3 regions of the Psychrobacillus sp. NPDC058041 genome follow, and region 2 is predicted to be linked to each of the others. Evidence: riboswitches for the same ligand, from Rfam matches in the RefSeq annotation. Region 2 holds a riboswitch; each other region holds the start of a gene.
What was found. Region 2 has a riboswitch for S-adenosylmethionine ahead of ACFVR1_RS17350 (methionine ABC transporter ATP-binding protein). Riboswitches for the same ligand answer to the same signal wherever they lie in the genome.
Positions count from the first base shown of each region.

Region 1: it holds a riboswitch for S-adenosylmethionine, as region 2 does, so the genes downstream of both, metA (homoserine O-acetyltransferase MetA) here and ACFVR1_RS17350 (methionine ABC transporter ATP-binding protein) in region 2, are expected to answer to the same signal.
Region 3: it holds a riboswitch for S-adenosylmethionine, as region 2 does, so the genes downstream of both, metK (methionine adenosyltransferase) here and ACFVR1_RS17350 (methionine ABC transporter ATP-binding protein) in region 2, are expected to answer to the same signal.

Region 1 covers NZ_JBHVRO010000002.1:270,253-276,714, forward strand. The annotation lists gene ACFVR1_RS03845 (AI-2E family transporter) at 1-420, shown strand, start outside; gene ACFVR1_RS03850 (sporulation protein) at 426-821, shown strand; gene ACFVR1_RS03855 (hypothetical protein) at 1,362-1,583, shown strand; gene ACFVR1_RS03860 (RAxF-45 family protein) at 1,658-1,789, shown strand; gene abc-f (ribosomal protection-like ABC-F family protein) at 1,901-3,766, shown strand; SAM riboswitch class I at 3,895-4,006, shown strand; gene metA (homoserine O-acetyltransferase MetA) at 4,091-4,999, shown strand; gene ACFVR1_RS03875 (aldo/keto reductase) at 5,281-6,213, opposite strand; gene ACFVR1_RS03880 (DUF1572 family protein) at 6,342-6,462, shown strand, end outside.
Region 2 covers NZ_JBHVRO010000013.1:60,181-66,642, reverse strand. The annotation lists gene ACFVR1_RS17380 (acetyl-CoA C-acetyltransferase) at 1-94, shown strand, start outside; gene ACFVR1_RS17375 (acyl-CoA dehydrogenase family protein) at 128-1,909, shown strand; gene ACFVR1_RS17370 (arsenate reductase family protein) at 2,143-2,505, shown strand; gene gcvH (glycine cleavage system protein GcvH) at 2,578-2,958, shown strand; gene ACFVR1_RS17360 (toprim domain-containing protein) at 3,407-3,751, shown strand; gene ACFVR1_RS17355 (thioredoxin family protein) at 3,762-4,073, shown strand; SAM riboswitch class I at 4,120-4,224, shown strand; gene ACFVR1_RS17350 (methionine ABC transporter ATP-binding protein) at 4,312-5,337, shown strand; gene ACFVR1_RS17345 (methionine ABC transporter permease) at 5,330-5,998, shown strand; gene ACFVR1_RS17340 (MetQ/NlpA family ABC transporter substrate-binding protein) at 6,061-6,462, shown strand, end outside.
Region 3 covers NZ_JBHVRO010000012.1:86,700-93,161, reverse strand. The annotation lists gene ACFVR1_RS16865 (CPBP family intramembrane glutamic endopeptidase) at 1-647, shown strand, start outside; gene ACFVR1_RS16860 (NUDIX domain-containing protein) at 674-1,186, shown strand; gene ACFVR1_RS16855 (alpha/beta hydrolase family protein) at 1,125-1,910, shown strand; gene ACFVR1_RS16850 (hypothetical protein) at 1,914-2,363, shown strand; gene pckA (phosphoenolpyruvate carboxykinase (ATP)) at 2,406-3,995, opposite strand; SAM riboswitch class I at 4,193-4,309, shown strand; gene metK (methionine adenosyltransferase) at 4,515-5,711, shown strand; gene ACFVR1_RS16835 (hypothetical protein) at 5,921-6,462, opposite strand, start outside.

The DNA.
Region 1 (6,462 bases), on a different contig from region 2:
ACAATTATCGGGATGGATTACGCATTGTTACTTGGAGTAATAGCAATGGTAACAAGCGTTGTTCCTTATTTAGGACCTGTTATTGCAATCACACCAGCTGCCATCATTGCACTAGTTTCACCACCCTTTATGTTAATCAAACTTGCGGTAGTTTGGACTATTGTTCAATTGGTGGAAGGTAAGTTTATTTCCCCTCAAATTATGGGTAAATCACTACATATTCATCCAATTACGATTATTTTTGTTTTGATAACGTCTGGATCATTGTTTGGTGTACCAGGTGTAATATTAGGAATTCCAGGGTATGCAATCTTAAAAGTTATTGTTTCACATTTTTATACCTTGTTTAAAAAGCGTTATAATAGGTATGAAACGAATTTAGAAAACCATTATGAGTATACAAATAACAAGGTGGACTGAGAGTTATGGCGAAGAAGTTTGAATCTTCCATTAGAGTACAAACGTTTAAAATTGACACTGTAGTCGATCATCCTTATATTGAACATGGGATAAACCTTTCTGGAACAATATATATTGATGGTGTACATGATGACGAGTCAATAGACAATATTAAACTAGAGGTTTTCAAATTAATAAATGGGGAAGTATCCAAAATTGTTTCCAAACATTCTATTGAACTTGTAGGAACAGTAGCATCAAAAGACATGCAAATGGTTCCTTTTGAAATTATACCTGATGATAGATGGCTACCTGATGGTGATGACGAAGTTACAAAACTAATCCTACGTACAACTGTATTATTTGAAAATGGATCCGAATATAACGACGAAGACGAGATTTACTTCGATATTGAAGAATAGATATTTTGAAAGCTCCAGTGAATTTTTGCTGGAGCTTTTTTAAAAAGATAAGATAATACATGGATTATTTTCCTGCGAAACCAGCTTTCATAGATAATACCTCGGATTTCCGTTTTAGGTGGACGCGTTCGTTGTGACGGCTCATCTGTCTCACAGAGGAACAAAGGCTAAGAGCGCCACATCGTGTGGCAACGCCTTCGTGACCAACATCCTGTTGGCCTCCGGCTGGAGTCGCCACCTTTCACTACAATCCAATAATTGAGTAGTACCTAATCGCTAAGAGGATAGAAACAGTTTAAGTAAATGTAGTGATCATGCCATCCTGTAATTGTTGTTGAATAAGAGATACTATTGCTTTTAAAAATTTTGGTGAAATTTTCTGCATCCGGCCATGCTCGCGAAAAGCGTCCTCCTTAGCGGAAAGCAACGACATTCATATAGCTACTCTTCTTAAAAGAACCGGGCGTCATTTTGCCTGGTTTTTCTTATGGATAATACGATAAAAAAAGAGCAATCTAATGGAAAATGAGGAGAGATATTATGAAAAAGTTATTTGCAGTACTCTTAGTTTTCATATTGCTTAGCTTAACTGCTTGTGGTTTCAATAGAAATTCTAATGGACCGCCTAATACCCAAACCCAAATTAATGGTGATGCAAGTCCAAATGCTGTTCCAAATACAGGTAATAAAAAAGTGGATATGAAAAATGATGTTGGAATTCCAGATAAGAATGAAAATAATGACCACCTATTAGATAAATAAGGAAAAATTTATTTGGCATAAAATAAAAGATATGATAAAATATTCTCAACTTAGTGAACGGAGGTGAAGAAAGAATGAAAAACACTGTGAATGCACATGGATTTATATTGGAATTTTTATCCACGTCTTGTGCGATTACTCATGAAATTGAGCCTAACGGGACTAGTCTGTTCTTTTTTAGACAATTTAATGTAATTCACAGCTGATAAGCCATTCTTTCTGAACCACAATTTTAGGAGAAGACTGCTTATATGCAGTCTTTTTTCTTTGCAGAAAAATGCTTCCAGCTAAATCAGAGATGAGAGGAAGCGGAAAATATGATATGTACAATACAAGAAGTTAGTAAAATGCTTGGAGGAAACACGATTTTTGAAAATTTATCATTATCTATCAAAACTGGAGATAAATTAGGGATTGTAGGGCGTAATGGTAGTGGTAAAACAACGCTACTTACGTTAATAACTGGTTTAGAAATGCCAGATGTGGGTAGTATTCACTTCAAAAAAGGAACGAAAATTGGTTATTTAGCTCAAATACCATCATTTTCAGAAGACGTGTCCGGCATCGATGTATTAAATTCAGCATTTGAGGAACTAATAGAATTACAAACTAAGATGAAAGAACTTGAAGGAAAGCTATCCACCGACGACCCTAAGGAGTTAGAGAAATTACTTCAAAAATACGGAGAAATTCAGGAGGAGTTCACTAATCGTAATGGTTATGCGATTGATTCGGAAATCAACAAAGTCATAGAGGGTTTACAATTATCCTCCTTTGTGCATCAATCATTTATGACATTAAGTGGTGGGGAACAGACCAAAATAATGCTAGGTAAGCTCTTATTAACGAAACCTGACTTGTTGTTATTAGATGAGCCTACGAACCATCTAGATTTATTTGCAGTGGAATGGTTAGAACAATATTTAGTTTCCTATTCGGGTACAGTAGTTATTATTTCACATGATCGATACTTTCTAGATCAAGTTGTGACTAAAGTTGCTGACTTGGAGGATGGAGAAATAAAGTTATATCACGGGAATTATTCATCTTTTATTATCGAAAAAGAAGATGCATTAATGCGCGAGTTTCAGCAATATGAAGAGCAACAAAAAAAGATTAAGAAAATGAAAGAAGCAATTAAACGATTAAAAATATGGGCAAACGAAGCTGTGCCGCCAAACGCTGGACTTCATAGACAAGCAAGAAATATGGAACGGGCATTAGAAAGAATGGTGAAGGTAAGAAAACCACTTATAGATCCTAAAAAGATGAGCTTATCGTTTGAAGCCGCTCCTAGAAGTGGGAAAGAAGTGGTCATCATGGAGCAAGTATCGAAAAAATATGGAGAAAAAGTGCTGCTTCAAGATGCTAATTTAAACGTGTATTGGAAAGAACGTGTTGCCATTGTTGGACGAAATGGTACAGGGAAATCTACGATTTTAAAGTCACTTTTACAAGAATTACCGGTTGATTCAGGAAAGGTTCGTCTAGGTAGTAATGTCCGAGTTGGATTTCTGTCTCAGCACTTTGAAATAATGAATCCCAAAGCAAAGCTAATTGATGTATTTCGAAGTGAAGTAAATGTTTTAGAGGGAGATGCTCGTCACATACTTGCTAAGTTTATGTTTTACGGTCCAGATGTATTTAAAAGAGTAGGTGATTTGAGTGGGGGAGAGAGAATGCGCCTGCGACTCGCTCAACTTATGCATCAAGATATCAACTTATTAATGTTGGATGAACCTACGAATCATCTGGATATAGATTCAAGAGAAGTTTTAGAGGATGCTTTAGATGACTTTCAAGGAACAATATTAGCAGTTTCTCACGATCGATACTTTTTAAATAAATTATTTCCTAGAACTGCTTGGCTAGATCAAGGTCAACTTATAACTTTTGAAGGGCCTTACAAATGGGCGCGTGTAAAATGGGAGGAGCAGCAGTTAAAGCAGGCTGCCCTAGTTATAGATCAAAAAAAGGAACCTACAAAGTTAGTGAAAGTTAAGCCTCTAAATGCTCGACCGATTGAAGAAGAAATTGGGATATTGGAAGAGGAAATACTCTTGTTAAAGAAGCAAATTGATAAGGAACAAGACTGGTCAAAATACGAATACCTTCTATCGATCAAAAGTTCGAAAGAAAAAGAATTAGAAGTCTTGATGGAACAATGGTTGGAAGCTCAATAAATTCAATTTTTTGAGAGGGTTACTGAATTATTAGTATCGAAAAAATTTGTTTTATTATTAAATTTTATTGCTTAAATGTTCTGAAAATGATAAAGTTAAAACATTAATTTATCAAATTAAATAATATACTCTTATTAAGAGAAGTTGAGGGATATGGCCCTATGACGCTTCAGCAACCTCTGACATAGTCAGAAAGGTGCTACTTCCATCAAGATTGTTAATGATCTTGAGAGATAAGAACAAAGAGCTTGAAGGAAACCCTCTTTTCTTATCCATTAGAAAAGAGGGTTTTTTATTTTGTAAATGGAAAAGGAGACAAAATAGATGCCTATTAATATCCCACAGAAGTTACCTGCTACTGAATTGCTTAAGGAAGAAAAAATATTTGTGATGGATGAGGACCGCGCTTCCACTCAGGACATTCGTCCCTTGAACATCATTATTTTAAATTTGATGCCTGAAAAAGAAAGAACAGAATTACAATTATTAAGACTTTTAGGAAATACACCACTTCAAGTAAATGTAACGTTCTTAAATACAGCAACACATGAATCAAAAAATGTAAGTAAAACGCATTTAGATACTTTTTACACTACTTTTGAGCAAATAAAACACAGACGATATGATGGAATGATCATTACAGGAGCCCCAATTGAACACTTAGCTTTCGAGGATGTTGATTATTGGGAAGAAATAACTCAAATTATGGATTGGACCAAAACTAACGTGACATCTGTTTTACATATTTGTTGGGGTGCTCAAGCTGCATTGTATCATCATTATAGTATTGGAAAATATGATTTGCCTCAAAAATGCTCAGGGGTATATACACATCGAATTTCCGATCTAACAAACAATCTTGTTCGAGGATTTAATGATGAGTTTAATGCTCCGCACTCTCGTTATACTGCAGTATCTTTTGAAGAAATTCAAAACGATTCGAGATTGATACTTCTTGCAACTTCAGACGATGCAGGAGTTTTCCTTGTTATTTCTGAAGATAAAAAATATATAATGATCACGGGACATTTAGAGTACGATGCAGATACACTTGCAGAAGAATATAATCGTGATGTGAATAAAGGACTTGAAATCGATGTACCTAAAAATTACTTTCCAGATGATGATCCAACGAAACAACCGATAAATTCTTGGCGTTCTCATACGCATTTATTATTTTCAAATTGGTTGAATTATTATGTTTACCAAGAAACACCGTTTGAGTGGGAATAATTCAGCGGGGGCAGTCCGATGACGGATGTCCCTTAATTAGGTAGGAAGATTTGTGATATAGTCTCGATTTCATCAATTTGGTCTCGGATTTATTAGAGTTGGTTGCGATTTCATATACTTTAGTCTCGCTTAAGGATAAATTGGTCTTGTTCTGCCATTTGATGGAAGAAAGATGAACTTTAGTAGGGATTACAATATTGAACGAGACATATCATTCATGGAACTTGATAAAAAAGTTGTCTTTTAGCCAATTGAATGCCTTAAAGACAACTTCTCAAAGATTATTGGAAGATTTGGTCGATTTCTTTTATTTCTTGCAGGCTAAGTTGCACTTCTAAAGTCTTTATATTATCCAATACTTGCTCCGATTTTTTCGCTCCAGGTATAATCACATCGATTGTATCCTGCGCTAAATACCAAGCAAGAACTAAATTTGAAACTGCTACGTTTTTAACATTTGCTATTACTCGAAGTTGTTCTACTTTTTCTAGATTGCGATCAAATGCTTCCCCTTGGAATAAAGGATTTTTGGAACGGCCATCCTCAAAAGTACTATTTTTATCAAACTTTCCAGTAAGTAAACCCGATGCTAGTGGGAAATAAGGTATAAAGGAAATATTATGCTCGTTGGCGTAAGGTATTAAATCATTCTCTGCCTCTCGCTTTATCAAATTATAACCAGATTGAAGTACGTCAATATGTCCATCTTGATTCCCTTCTTTTAATTGATCTAGTGTAAAGTTTGATACACCAATAGCACGTATTTTTCCTTCTTCTTTCAATCGAGAAAGCGACCCAATGGCTTCTTCCTTGGGAGTGTTTTCATCTGGAAAATGAATATAAAATAAATCGATATAATCGGTTTGAAGGCGTCTCAAGCTATTTTCAACTGTTTCTTTGAGGAAGCTTGGGTTATTATCCACTATTACTTTTCCATCCAAAAATTTATGCGCCCCTTTGGTTGCCACAACAATCTCTTGACGTTTCCCAGTTTCTTTCAATACTTCTCCAATTAACTCTTCTGATCTTCCCGGACCGTAAATAAAGGCTGTATCCAAAAAGTCAATTCCGTTATTTATAGCAGTACGTACTATTTCTTTTCCAGTCTCATCATTTAGGCTGGGGAAAAGATTATGCCCACCAACGGCATTGGTACCAAGTCCTAGGGGATTTACGAATAGTCCAGTTTTACCAATTTCTACGTTTTTACTCATAGTTAGTTTAAACAACTCCTTTTTCCGAATAGTTACACTATCATAATAGCAATCTTGCAAACAACCTCAAAGTAAACTGCTTTTAATGATATTATTAGATGGAATGATAATTAAAGGAGATGATTAGATTGTCAGAAATAACAAAACTGCATGCTGATTTTGTTCGAGTTATTCGAAAGAAATTTGAAGAAATGAAAAGCGATACAGAGAAAGCGATTATGCAAATGGATGAGAAAGCATTATTTTGGT
Region 2 (6,462 bases):
TAGTGAATTAAAACGTCAAGGTAAGCAGTTTGGTGTCGTTACTATGTGTATCGGCGGGGGAATGGGAGCAGCCGGCGTGTTTGAGCTTTTATAAAATAATCAATCTTTTAAACAGGAGGAAATGATCATGACTGTAGTTAAGGATGTAATTAAAGGCGGGAGCTTTTTAGTAGAGGACATAGATGCAAGTCGAGTATTTACACCTGAGGATTTCTCGGATGAACAAAAAATGATTGCAAAAACAGCGGATGACTATGTAAAAAGTCGAGTATTACCTGTTGTGGAAAATTTAGAACATCACGAGTTTGAGCATTCTGTACGTTTATTAAAAGAGGCAGGAGATCTTGGTTTACTTGCTGCTGACATTCCGGAAGAATACGGCGGACTTGGACTAGACAAAGTTTCTTCTGCACTTATTGCGGAAAAATTATCTGTAGCTGGTGGATTTTCCATCACACACGGAGCTCATGTAGGAATCGGTACTTTGCCAATCGTTTTATTCGGAAATGAAGAGCAAAAACAACAATACTTACCGAATTCAGCATCCGGCGATAAAATTTTTGCTTATGCGTTAACAGAGCCAGGCTCAGGTTCGGATGCATTAGGTGCAAAAACGACTGCAAAATTGAATGCAGAAGGTACTCATTACATTTTAAATGGCGAAAAGCAATGGATTACCAATGCGGGCTTTGCGGATGTATTTGTAGTTTATGCAAAAATAGATGGAGATAAATTCTCCGCTTTCATCGTAGAACGCGAATTTCCTGGCGTTTCTGTCGGTGCAGAAGAGAAGAAAATGGGTATTAAATCTTCGTCCACTCGCACACTGATTTTACAAGACGCGGAAGTACCTGTGGAAAACTTGCTAGGGGAAATAGGACGCGGTCATGTGATTGCCTTCAATATTTTGAACATCGGCCGCTACAAATTAGGAGTAGGTACTGTTGGAGGTTCTAAACGTGCTTTGGAGCTTGCGATATCTTACTCAAATCAGCGTCAACAATTTAAAACACCTATTTCTTCATTTAATTTAACAAAACAAAAATTAGCGACGATGGCTTCTAAATTGTATGCGACAGAAAGCCTGATCTATCGTACGGTTGGATATTTTGAGGATCGTATGAGTCGTTTAAGTGAAGCAGAACAAAAGGATGGTAAAGCAATTGCAGCTTCTATAGCGGAATACGCAATTGAATGTTCTATTAATAAAGTAGTAGGTTCAGAGGTATTAGATTATATCGCAGACGAAGCTGTTCAGCTACATGGCGGATATGGCTTTATGCAAGAATACGAAGTTGAGCGCATTTATCGTGATTCTCGTATTAACCGTATTTTCGAAGGAACCAACGAAATTAACCGTTTAATCGTACCTGGAACATTCTTGAAGAAAGCAATGAAAGGTGAGCTACCACTTCTTCAAAAAGCACAAAGCTTACAAGAAGAGTTATTAATGATGATGCCAGAAGAAGTAAGTGACGAACCACTTGCACAAGAAAAAGTTTTAGTAGCAAATGCGAAGAAAATTGGTCTACTTGCTGCTGGTCTAGCCGCACAACGTTTCGGTACTAAGCTAGAAACAGAACAAGAAGTTCTAGTGAATATTGCTAATATCGCAAATAATTTATTTGCAATGGAATCTGCAGTATTACGCACCGAAAAAGCAATTGGCCGTGATGGAGTAGATAAGGCACAGCAAAAACTACTTTATACTCAAATTTTCTGCCAAGAAGCATTTGAAGAAATCGAAAAAGCAGCGAAAGAAACACTGATTGCATCTGTAGAGGGTGATACCTTACGCATGATGCTATCTGCTTTACGTAAATTAACTCGTAACACACCATATAATGTAATTCTGAAAAAACGAGAAGCATCAGTTAAATTAATTGATGCAGAAAAATATATCGTTTAATAAAGTTTAGAAAGCCGATTCTTATTGCGAATCGGCTTTTTTCTATGAGTTATGGTTGTTTTCAAATAAAGTGGCAGTGATGAGTGGGAAACTCTGTGTTCCTTCGAAAGCTCGCTGCTTGTCAGCAAGTGGTAAACCCGTGTGCTCCTGCGCGAAGCTCGTCGCATAATCCCCTTACTTGTCAGTCCGCAAGGGGATTATGATATGATAAAAAGAAAAAAGGTGATATATATATGACGATTCAGTTTTTTGGTTATCCTAAATGTAGTACATGCAATAAAGCAAGCAAATGGTTGAGAGATAATGGCTTGGAATTTGAAAATAACCATATTGTAGAAACTCCTCCATCCAAAAAAATGATTAAAGAGATTCTAGCTACAACTAATATAGATTTAAAGAAATTGTTTAACACGAGCGGGACAAAATATCGTGAATTACAATTGAAGGACAAGCTACCAAATATGACAGAAGAAGCACAAATTGAAACTCTTATTTCTGATGGGATGCTTATAAAAAGACCCCTTGTATTTGACGGAGAACATTTAACCCTTGGATTCAAGGAAGAAGAGTTTGAACATATTTGGAAAAGCGTATAAAGTAGCTTGTTTTTAATACAGAAATATGTGAATATTAAAAGGGAATGTATAACTAATTGAGAGGGGTAAATCATGAGCACACCTAAAGAATTAAAATACTCAGAAGAGCACGAATGGGTTAAAACAGAAGCCGGTAAAGTACGCATTGGTATTACACATTTTGCACAATCAGAATTAGGGGATATCGTATTTGTAGAGCTTCCACAAGTTGGGGACGATATTAAATCCGGAGATCCATTTGGTAGTGTAGAATCAGTAAAAACTGTATCGGAACTTTACGCACCTATCAGCGGAAAAGTAGTAGAAGTTAACTCAGAATTAGAAGATAGCCCTGAATTCGTAAACGAATCTCCTTATGAAAATGCATGGATGATCGTTGTAGAACCTTCTGATTTATCAGAAATGGATGAACTATTATCTGCAGAACAATATGACGAATTAATTCAAGAATAATACAGTAATCTCCGTTCGATTCGGTATTACTAGATATAATTAATAATAGACATTCAATTACTAGTTAATTGGATGTCTATTTTTTATATTTTACTCATAGACTCAGCGATTAAGTGCTGATAGACTTGCGTTATGAGCTGCTAGCCAAGGCTAAGGTGCTTAAGTGATTAGCAGGTGCTGATAGACTTGTGTTATGCGCTGCTAGCCAAGGTTAAGGTGCTGAAGTGATTAATAGGTGCTGATAGACTTGAGTTATGCGCTGCTAGCCAAGGTTAAGGTGCTGAAGTGATTAGTAGGTGCTGATAGACTTGCGTTATGCGCTGATAGCCAAGGCTAAGGTGCTTATAGCAGTGTTTTAGGTGGTGAAGGAATTTGTAGGTTCAGTCAGACTATATAATCCGGAGCTTTTTCATATACTAATGGATAGGACGAATGAGGAGTGGAGCTAATGGAGTTCAGTGAAAAAGTAATTCTTGTTGAAGGAAGATCGGATAAATTGAGACTTTTAACTATTCTTGAGGAAGCCACTGAAATCATTTGTACAAATGGTACGATTTCTAATGTGAAATTAGAAGAACTGTTAAGTCCTTTTGAAGACATACCGATTTATGCTTTTCTAGATGCGGATAAATCAGGTGAACAAATTCGCGCTGTAGTCAGGAAAGAATATCCAGAAGCAATTCACTTATTTATTAGTCCGATGTATGGTGAAGTAGAAAAAACTCCACTCAAAGTTTTGGCTTCTATTTTACATCGTGCTAATATTAAAGTGAAAAAAGAATTTTTACTATAGGATGATGGATGTGAATGAATGGTCGAGAGAAGAATGGGAGAAGGCTAAAAATAGCCCCGATGTTTCTCTATTATATATATACACGCCAATGTGTGGCACTTGCCAAGTAGCTTCTAAGATGATGCTCGTAATAAAAGAATTGGTGCATTACTCAATTGGACAAGCGAATATAAATTATTTAGGGAATCTTGCAATGGAATACGAAATTGAGAGTGTTCCTTGTTTGTTAATTGCTAAAAATGGTAAAGTCCTAAAAAAAATATACGCATTTCAGTCAGTACCTTATTTATTTGATATAATAAAAAGTGTTGACGATAACTGAATGTCGTGCTAAAATTCGATTTACTAACAACAATTAAATAGTGTCGCTCTTATTAAGAGAGGTGGAGGGAAGTGCCCTATGAAGCCCGGCAACCGTCATGAAAATGAAATGGTGCCAAGTCACGCAAAGCAATTGCTTTGGGAAATGAGAGAATGGATGATTGTTATTTTTGATGATAACATACAGCCCTTCTGCTCTTTTGCAGAAGGGCTTTTTATTATAGAAAAGGAGGATTTGCATGATTAGTTTGAAAAATGTTTCGAAAAAGTTTAGCACGAAACAAGGTACAATTGTCGCCGTGGATGATGTAAATCTTGATATAAAAAAAGGTGAAATATTCGGGATTATTGGGTACAGTGGTGCTGGTAAAAGTACCATGATCCGATTATTGAATGGATTAGAAAAGCCTACTTCGGGACAAATAATCGTAAACAATAAAGAAATTACTTCCATAAATGAAGTTAAGCTACGTCAAGTAAGACAAAAGGTTAGTATGATTTTCCAACATTTTAACCTTCTATGGTCAAGAACAGTTGCAGAAAATATTGCTTTTCCTCTTGAAATAGCAGGGGTACCTAAAGAACAACGATCTGCTCGAGTGAAGGAACTTATAGAACTTGTTGGTTTGGATGGAAGAGGAGATTATTATCCATCCCAATTATCAGGTGGTCAGAAGCAACGAGTTGGGATTGCTAGAGCATTAGCAAACGGTCCAGAAGTTTTGCTTTGTGATGAAGCAACTTCTGCACTCGATCCGGAAACAACGGATTCCATTTTAGATTTGTTAGTAAGTATTAATGAAAAATTGGGGTTAACCATCGTATTAATTACCCATGAGATGCAAGTCATTCAAAAAATCTGTAATCGAGTAGCAGTTATGGAAAGTGGTGTTGTGGTAGAAGAGGGAGATGTATTAGAGGTTTTCCAAAATCCACAGCAGGCCATCACAAAGCGATTTGTTTCACAAGTCTCCGAGAATAACCAAGCGAAACAGACGATACAAAACTTGGGAGAGTTATATCCAAATGGGAAGTTGATAAAACTTGTTTTTGTTGGAGATCAAACAGAGCAACCAATTCTCTCTAGATTAATAAAGCAATTTGATTTAGAAGTAAACATAGTGCAAGGAAATATATCGCATACGAAGAGTGGGGCATATGGAACACTAATTCTTCAATTAGACGGAGACGCTAGAGCAATTGATGAAGGAATTCGATTCATACACGAACAAAAAGTAAATACAGAGGTGATCAACAATGATTAATACGTTTTTTCCAAATGTTGATTGGCCTAAAATGTGGGATGCTGCACTAGAAACACTTTATATGACAGCAATATCAACTTTATTAACATTTGTTATTGGGTTGGCGCTTGGACTTCTATTATTTTTAACTAGTCCACATCAAGCATGGGCCAATAAATTCGCTAACTGGCTTACAGGAGCAGTTGTGAATATATTTCGCTCTATTCCATTTATTATTTTAATTATTTTATTGATTCCATTAACAATATTTCTGGTCGGTACAATGCGTGGCCCAAATGCTGCATTCCCAGCGCTTGTTATAGGAGCAGCACCGTTTTATGCACGAATGGTATTAATCGGACTTCGAGAGATTGACAAAGGAGTTTTAGAAGCGGCAAAATCGATGGGTGCTACAACTTCTACTATAATATGGAAGGTGTTATTGCCTGAATCGTTGCCGTCATTAGTTTCTGGTATTACCGTAACTTGTATTTCGTTAGTTGGGTATACAGCGATGGCGGGTATTATTGGTGCTGGTGGACTTGGTACTCTAGCTTTTTTAGACGGATTTCAACGCTCTAGAGGGGATGTTACTCTAGTTGCAACCATTCTTATTTTGATTGTGGTATTTATAATTCAATGGATTGGCGATTTAATTACATCTAAAATCGATAAAAGATAATTGGTGTTTACGAGTTTACTCGATTATATATTTATTAAACAGATAAAAAGGAGAGAAATGTAATGAAGAAATTATTAGTAGGAGCATTATTAGCAGTAAGTTTATTAGCTTTAGCTGCTTGTGGTGCTAAAGATAGCAGCAATGGTGCTAAAGAAAATACCAAACTAGTAGTAGGAGCTTCTAACGTTCCACATGCAGAAATTCTAGAGAAAGTTAAACCAATATTAGCTAAAGAAGGCATTGACCTAAAAATTGAAACATACCAAGACTATATTTTACCAAACAAAGATTTGGAGTCTAAAGCTTTAGATGCTAATTATTTCCAACACATTCCTTACCTAGAATCACAAATTAAAGACAATGGCTATGATTTCGTAAACGCAGGTGGAATTCATATTGAACCAATCGGTGTTTATTCTAAAAAATATAAATCATTAGAAGAGCTACCAGAAGGCGCTACTATT
Region 3 (6,462 bases), on a different contig from region 2:
AAATCATTTTACTTTTCGGACCAACAATTATGATATTTATTGGTCTTCCAATATTACATAATGTTTTAATTACTTTTATTCTTTTTTACGGATGGTTATTGTTTACTCCTCTTGTTGTCCGATATTGGAATAAAAAAAATAGAAATGATGTGTTCCTACCCTTATCCCAAAAGTCGATACTCGTAGGGGTTGTAAGTGGATTGATTTGTTTAATTACCATTTATAGCTTTGTATCTGTTTTTCAAGTTTCTGTTTTAGAAATTCCCAAATTGCAGCAGTTACTTGTGGAATGGGATTTTAGTGGGAAAAAGGTAATTTTACTTGTACTAGTACTGGCCCTTATTAATCCGATATTAGAAGAATTTTATTGGCGTGAATTTATGTACGTTCGTATATTGCCAAAAATGGGTAATCTGAATACGATTATGGTAACAACTATTTTTTATAGTTTATATCATTTGATTGTCATCAAGGAGATTTTCAGTTTTCCTTTTAATGTATTGGGAGTTATACCTGTATTTCTTGCTGGAATCATGTGGGGAATTTTCAGACTTAAATTGAATTCCATTATTGCACCAATTATAAGTCATTGTTTAGCGGATATAGGGATAATGTTAGTGTACTGGTATATAATTGTTCCTTCTTAGATTTTAGTAAAAAAGGAGTTTTAGTCATGTTATTATACCGCGATTTAAACGGAGCAAAAGTGGAATTATCTTTTGAAAAAAGAGTATTTCCAATAGAGCCGTTGCATGTTTTAGTTATTGCAAAACATCAAAACAAATGGTTATTAACAAAGCACCCAAAACGTGGAATAGAGTTTCCTGGGGGGAAAATAGAGGGAAATGAAACGACAGTACAAGGTGCGATTAGGGAAACCATGGAAGAAACAAATGTATCGATAGAGAATGTCGAGTGGATAGCAGAATATCTTGTACATGATGTAATTCCATTTTGCAAAGCAGTATTTATAGCAAAGGTTGCCCATATTATTGAAGAAGGTACGAGCTTTGAAACTGATGGGCCTATTTGGTTAACAACAGAAGAGTTCTTGACCTGTGAACATTTAAGCTTTCATATGAAAGATGCTGGTATGCAAGCAATATTAGAAAAGGTGATAGAACATGAAAATAAATGGAATGATAGAAAAGACCAGAGTTTATCCATCACCAAATCCACATATTAACTTAAAAGAAATTACTTACTGGTCTTGCGGATATCGAGTGAAAGGCTTACTTGCTGTGCCAAAGGAAAAGGGCGAGTATGATGGTATTTTATATTGCCGAGGGGGCATGCAAAGTATTGGCATGGTGAGACCAGCTCGTATTGCGCAAATTGCTTCTGAAGGTTTTATAGTTTTCGCTCCATATTACCGTGGAAATCGTGGTGGGGAAGGTAAAGATGAATTTGCTGGAGAAGATCGATGGGATGCAGTGTTTGCAGTCGATGTGTTAAAGCAATTTTCTTTGGAGAGAATTCATTTATTTGCATTTTCACGTGGGGGAATAATGGCTCTTTGGGTTGCTATTTTACGAAACGATATTAAATCTATCGTAACATGGGCTGGTGTTTCCGACATATTCTTAACATATGACGAACGTAAAGATATGAGAAGAATGATGAAACGAGTGATCGGCGGTACTCCAACAAATCATCGAGAAGGGTATGAAAATAGAAATGTTCTTGCTCACATTCATGAAATTGAAGCAGCAACTCTTATCATTCATGGGATGCTAGACACAAATGTTTCTGTTGAGCATGCAAACGCTTTAGAGAAAGCGTTAGTTGGGAATAATAAAATAGTTGAAGCTTGGTATTATCAGGAGTATACGCATTTTTTTCCAAGTAAAGTGAATCGACAAGTAGTGCAAGATGCATGTAATTGGATGAAAAGGCAGAAAGGGGTTTAAACGATGGGTAATGTAGTTGTTACGATTGATACATTGAGTTCAGAGGACAAGTCGTCATTTCCGTCGAATATAAGCTTTTGGACCGATTTATGGGATAACTATACAAATGAATTTCAGGAAGTTATTATCCAGTGCTGGAAAGAAGAGACGGAAGCAATCCGCGAATTAAGTGCTAAAGCTGCTTCCACTTTAAATGAAGGACTAATAAAAATTTTGACGATTAATTTGAGCGATGAAAATCGTACTTACTTTAGAAATGATTCTATAGATCCTAAAGGTGGGCTAAAATGGTTCACGATGTTTTTTAATATAAATGGAGACGAGCTATTAGAAGTGGGTCATTATGGGTCAGAAATAATTTTATATAAAACGGACGAAGAAAAAGCCAAAAAGTTTATTTCAATCTTTCCATCATCTATCACAACACATTATTATGATGAAAATGCAGATTAAAAAAGAGGATGTCACCATATTAATGGGACATCCTCTTTTACTTTATAAAGCTACTGGTCCGCCTTTAAGTGTAATATCTTCAGATACGGTACCGAATTTTTTAAAGTTCTCATGGAAAGCTTTTGCTAGTTCAGTTGCTTTTTTATCGTATGCTGCTTTGTCTGTCCAAGCATTACGTGGAATTAATACTTCAGAAGGAACGCCTTCTACTTGTTTTGGAATAGCTAAACCAAATACTGCATCTGTTTCAGTTTCTACATCGTTTAGTTTACCGTCAATTGCAGCACGAACCATTGTACGTGTGTAAGAAAGCTTCATACGACTACCAACGCCATATTCTCCACCAGTCCATCCAGTGTTAACTAAGAATACTTGTGCACCATGCTCGTCAATTTTCTTTCCAAGCATTTCTGCGTAAACAGTTGCATGAAGTGGAAGGAAAGGTGAACCAAAGCAAGTTGAGAATGCTGGTTGTGGAGATGTAATTCCACGTTCAGTACCCGCTAATTTAGATGTAAATCCACTTAAGAAGTGGTACATAGCTTGTTCTTTTGTCAATTTGCTGATTGGAGGCAATACGCCAAAAGCATCAGCAGTTAAGAATACGATCGTATTTGGATGACCTGCAACAGAAGGATCCACAATATTTTCGATATTTTGAATTGGGTAAGCTGCACGTGTATTTTCTGTTAATGAATTATCAGCATAGTTTGCAACGCGAGTTTCCGCATCAACAACAACGTTTTCTAATACAGTACCAAATGTGATTGCATCATAGATTTGTGGTTCGTTTTCACGAGTTAAATCGATACATTTTGCGTAACATCCACCTTCGATATTAAATACGCCATTATCAGACCAACCATGTTCGTCATCACCAATTAACTTACGACCAGCGTCTGCAGAAAGAGTTGTTTTTCCTGTTCCAGAAAGACCGAAGAATAATGCAACGTCGCCTTCTTCTCCAACGTTTGCTGAACAGTGCATAGGTAAAATGTTTTGTTCAGGAAGTAAGTAGTTCATAATAGAGAAAATAGATTTTTTCATTTCTCCAGCATATTCAGTACCACCGATTAATACGATGCGTTTCTCCATTGAAACGATAATAAAAGTTTCTGTTTTTGTTCCATCTACTGTTGGATCTGCTTTAAAATTTGGAGCACTTATGATTGTAAAGTCAGATGAATGGTTTGCAAGCTCTTCCTCTGATGGGCGGATAAATAATTGATGAGCAAACAAGTTATGCCATGCATATTCATTTATTACTTGAATACCTAGACGAGAATCTTTATCAGCACCAGCAAATCCTTTAAATACGAATAATTCATCTTGCTCAGCAAGGTATTTCGTTACTTTTTTATATAGTGATTCGAAAATTTCAGAAGAAATTGGTTGGTTTACGGAACCCCAATCGATTTTGTCTCTAGATATAGGCTCATCAACGATGTATTTATCTTGTGGAGAACGACCTGTATATTTACCTGTTTCTGCTTTCACGGCTCCCGTAGAAGTTAAAACAGCTTCGCCTCTTGATGTTGCTTTTTCTACAAGTTGCGGTACTGATAATTGAATGTTAACATTAGCACCAGATAACAATTCGTTCAGTTCATTCACAGTATCGATTGAATTCATATTGTATTTACCATCCTTTTAATTATTTTCCCTTATATAAACAGGGAGATGACTTTCATATGTGAAATAGTATAACACATTTAACTTAATAGTCTACACTAATGAATTGATTATTTTTATTATTTGTGAATAAATCGTCAACAAAAATGTGTTGACTTCTGAATGCAACTTAAGTATGATGATAAATTGAACGGATACTCTTATCCCGAGCTGGTGGAGGGGTCAGGCCCTATGAAACCCGGCAACCTGTAATATTTGTTTTGTTACAAAGGTGCCCAACCTGAGACAAGGTGAGATTCCTTGATTGATAAGAGTGAAAGGTGCTTATGAAATTAATAGCCTTTCCTCATGTGTAAGATACGTGAGTGGAAGGTTTTTTTTATGACATCGCCCTTTATCCTTGTGTGCCAAGTCCGAAACGGCTTCAAGTTTAATCTATTTGATTGAATGGCTTGACATGGGAATGAGTACCGTATCAATTCTTGAGAGAAATCTCGCAGGATATAGGAGGAATTTTTTATGACACAACGCAGATTATTTACATCTGAATCAGTTACTGAAGGGCATCCAGATAAAATTTGTGACCAAATTTCAGATGCAATTCTTGACGCAATTCTAGCAGAAGATCCAAATGCACGTGTTGCTTGTGAAACAACCGTGACAACTGGTCTTGTATTGGTTGCAGGTGAAATAACAACATCTACATATGTAGACATACCGAAAGTAGTTCGTTCTACTGTACAAGAAATAGGATATACTCGTGCAAAATATGGCTTTGACTCTGAAACTTCTGCAGTATTAACTGCAATCGATGAACAGTCAGCTGACATTGCGCAAGGGGTTGACCAAGCTTTAGAAGCTCGTGAAGGATCTATGACTGATTCGGACATTGAAGCAATTGGAGCAGGGGACCAAGGTTTAATGTTTGGTTACGCATGTAATGAAACACCAGAACTTATGCCACTTCCAATTAGTTTAGCTCATAAATTGGCTCGTCGTTTAGCGGAAGTTCGTAAGGATGAAACGCTAGATTATTTACGTCCAGATGGTAAAACACAAGTTACAGTGGAGTATGACGAAAATAATAATCCTGTCCATATTGATACGATTGTTATCTCAACTCAGCATCATCCGGAAGTTACATTAGAACAAATCCAAAAAGATTTAAAAGAAGTAGTGATCAATCCTATTGTTCCTGCTGATTTGATCGATGAAAATACAAAATATTTTATTAATCCAACTGGTCGCTTTGTAATTGGTGGACCACAAGGAGATGCGGGCTTAACAGGACGTAAAATTATCGTAGATACTTACGGTGGTTATGCACGTCATGGCGGAGGAGCATTCTCTGGTAAAGATCCTACAAAAGTTGACCGTTCAGCTGCATACGCTGCTCGCTATGTTGCAAAAAATATTGTTGCAGCAGGAATTGCTGATCGTTGTGAAGTTCAGCTTGCATATGCAATCGGTGTTGCACAACCGGTTTCTATCGCAGTAGACACATTTGGAACTGGAAAAGTAGAAGAAGCTCAATTAGTTTCACATATTCGTGAATTATTTGACCTTCGCCCAGCTGGTATTATTAAAATGCTAGATCTTCGTCGCCCAATCTACAAACAAACTGCTGCTTACGGACATTTTGGCCGTACAGACATCGACGCACCTTGGGAAAAAACAGATAAAGCAGAAGAGTTAAGACAAAAAGCAGGTTTATAATTAGAAAAAGCTGCCATAAAAACGGCTGGTATTGAAAGATTCCCTTATCAAAAAAGCGATACATTCCTAGAGAAATATAGGAATGTATCGCTTTTATAATTTTTAAAAGATAAGAAAATACCATGACTCAAGAGAAAGATGCCAACTATGAAGGGCAGCTTCCATATATTAATTCACTTACCTAACGATGCTTTTTCTAATTCCCAAAACTAATCTAAAATCTGTTCTATTTTTGGGAAATCCGGATTCTCCAAGAGATCCTTGCCTCCCCTCAGAAGATATAAGTAAAGATTTCCGTCTGGAATGATCGTTGCTTTTAAAAGTTGACCAGTCTCTTTCGAGTAAAAATAACGATCGTTATCATCTATACTGGAAGAAGTAGTGAATTTAAATCCATCGTAATCATTAAATAATTTGTCAAAGTAACTTTCATCTGCTTTCATGAATAGTATTTTATCTAATTTGTCCTGATAAAAATAGAATCTCACATTACCATCATAATCCAATATGAAGTCCGCCCCACTACCATCCTCGTAATCATCTATTGTATAATTTTTACCTAAGTGTTCTACTACTTTTGATTGGGAGTCACCCAACGTTACTCCAAGTAGATAAAATAAACCTTGTTTTTCGAAGAATGTAGGTTGGGTTAAATCTAGTTGTAGTTCGGTAGCAGATTGTTGTTCATTTTCATTAAATATTTCGTTAAAGACAAATAGCATTGCACAAGTTGCTAAAACAGCGGTTATCA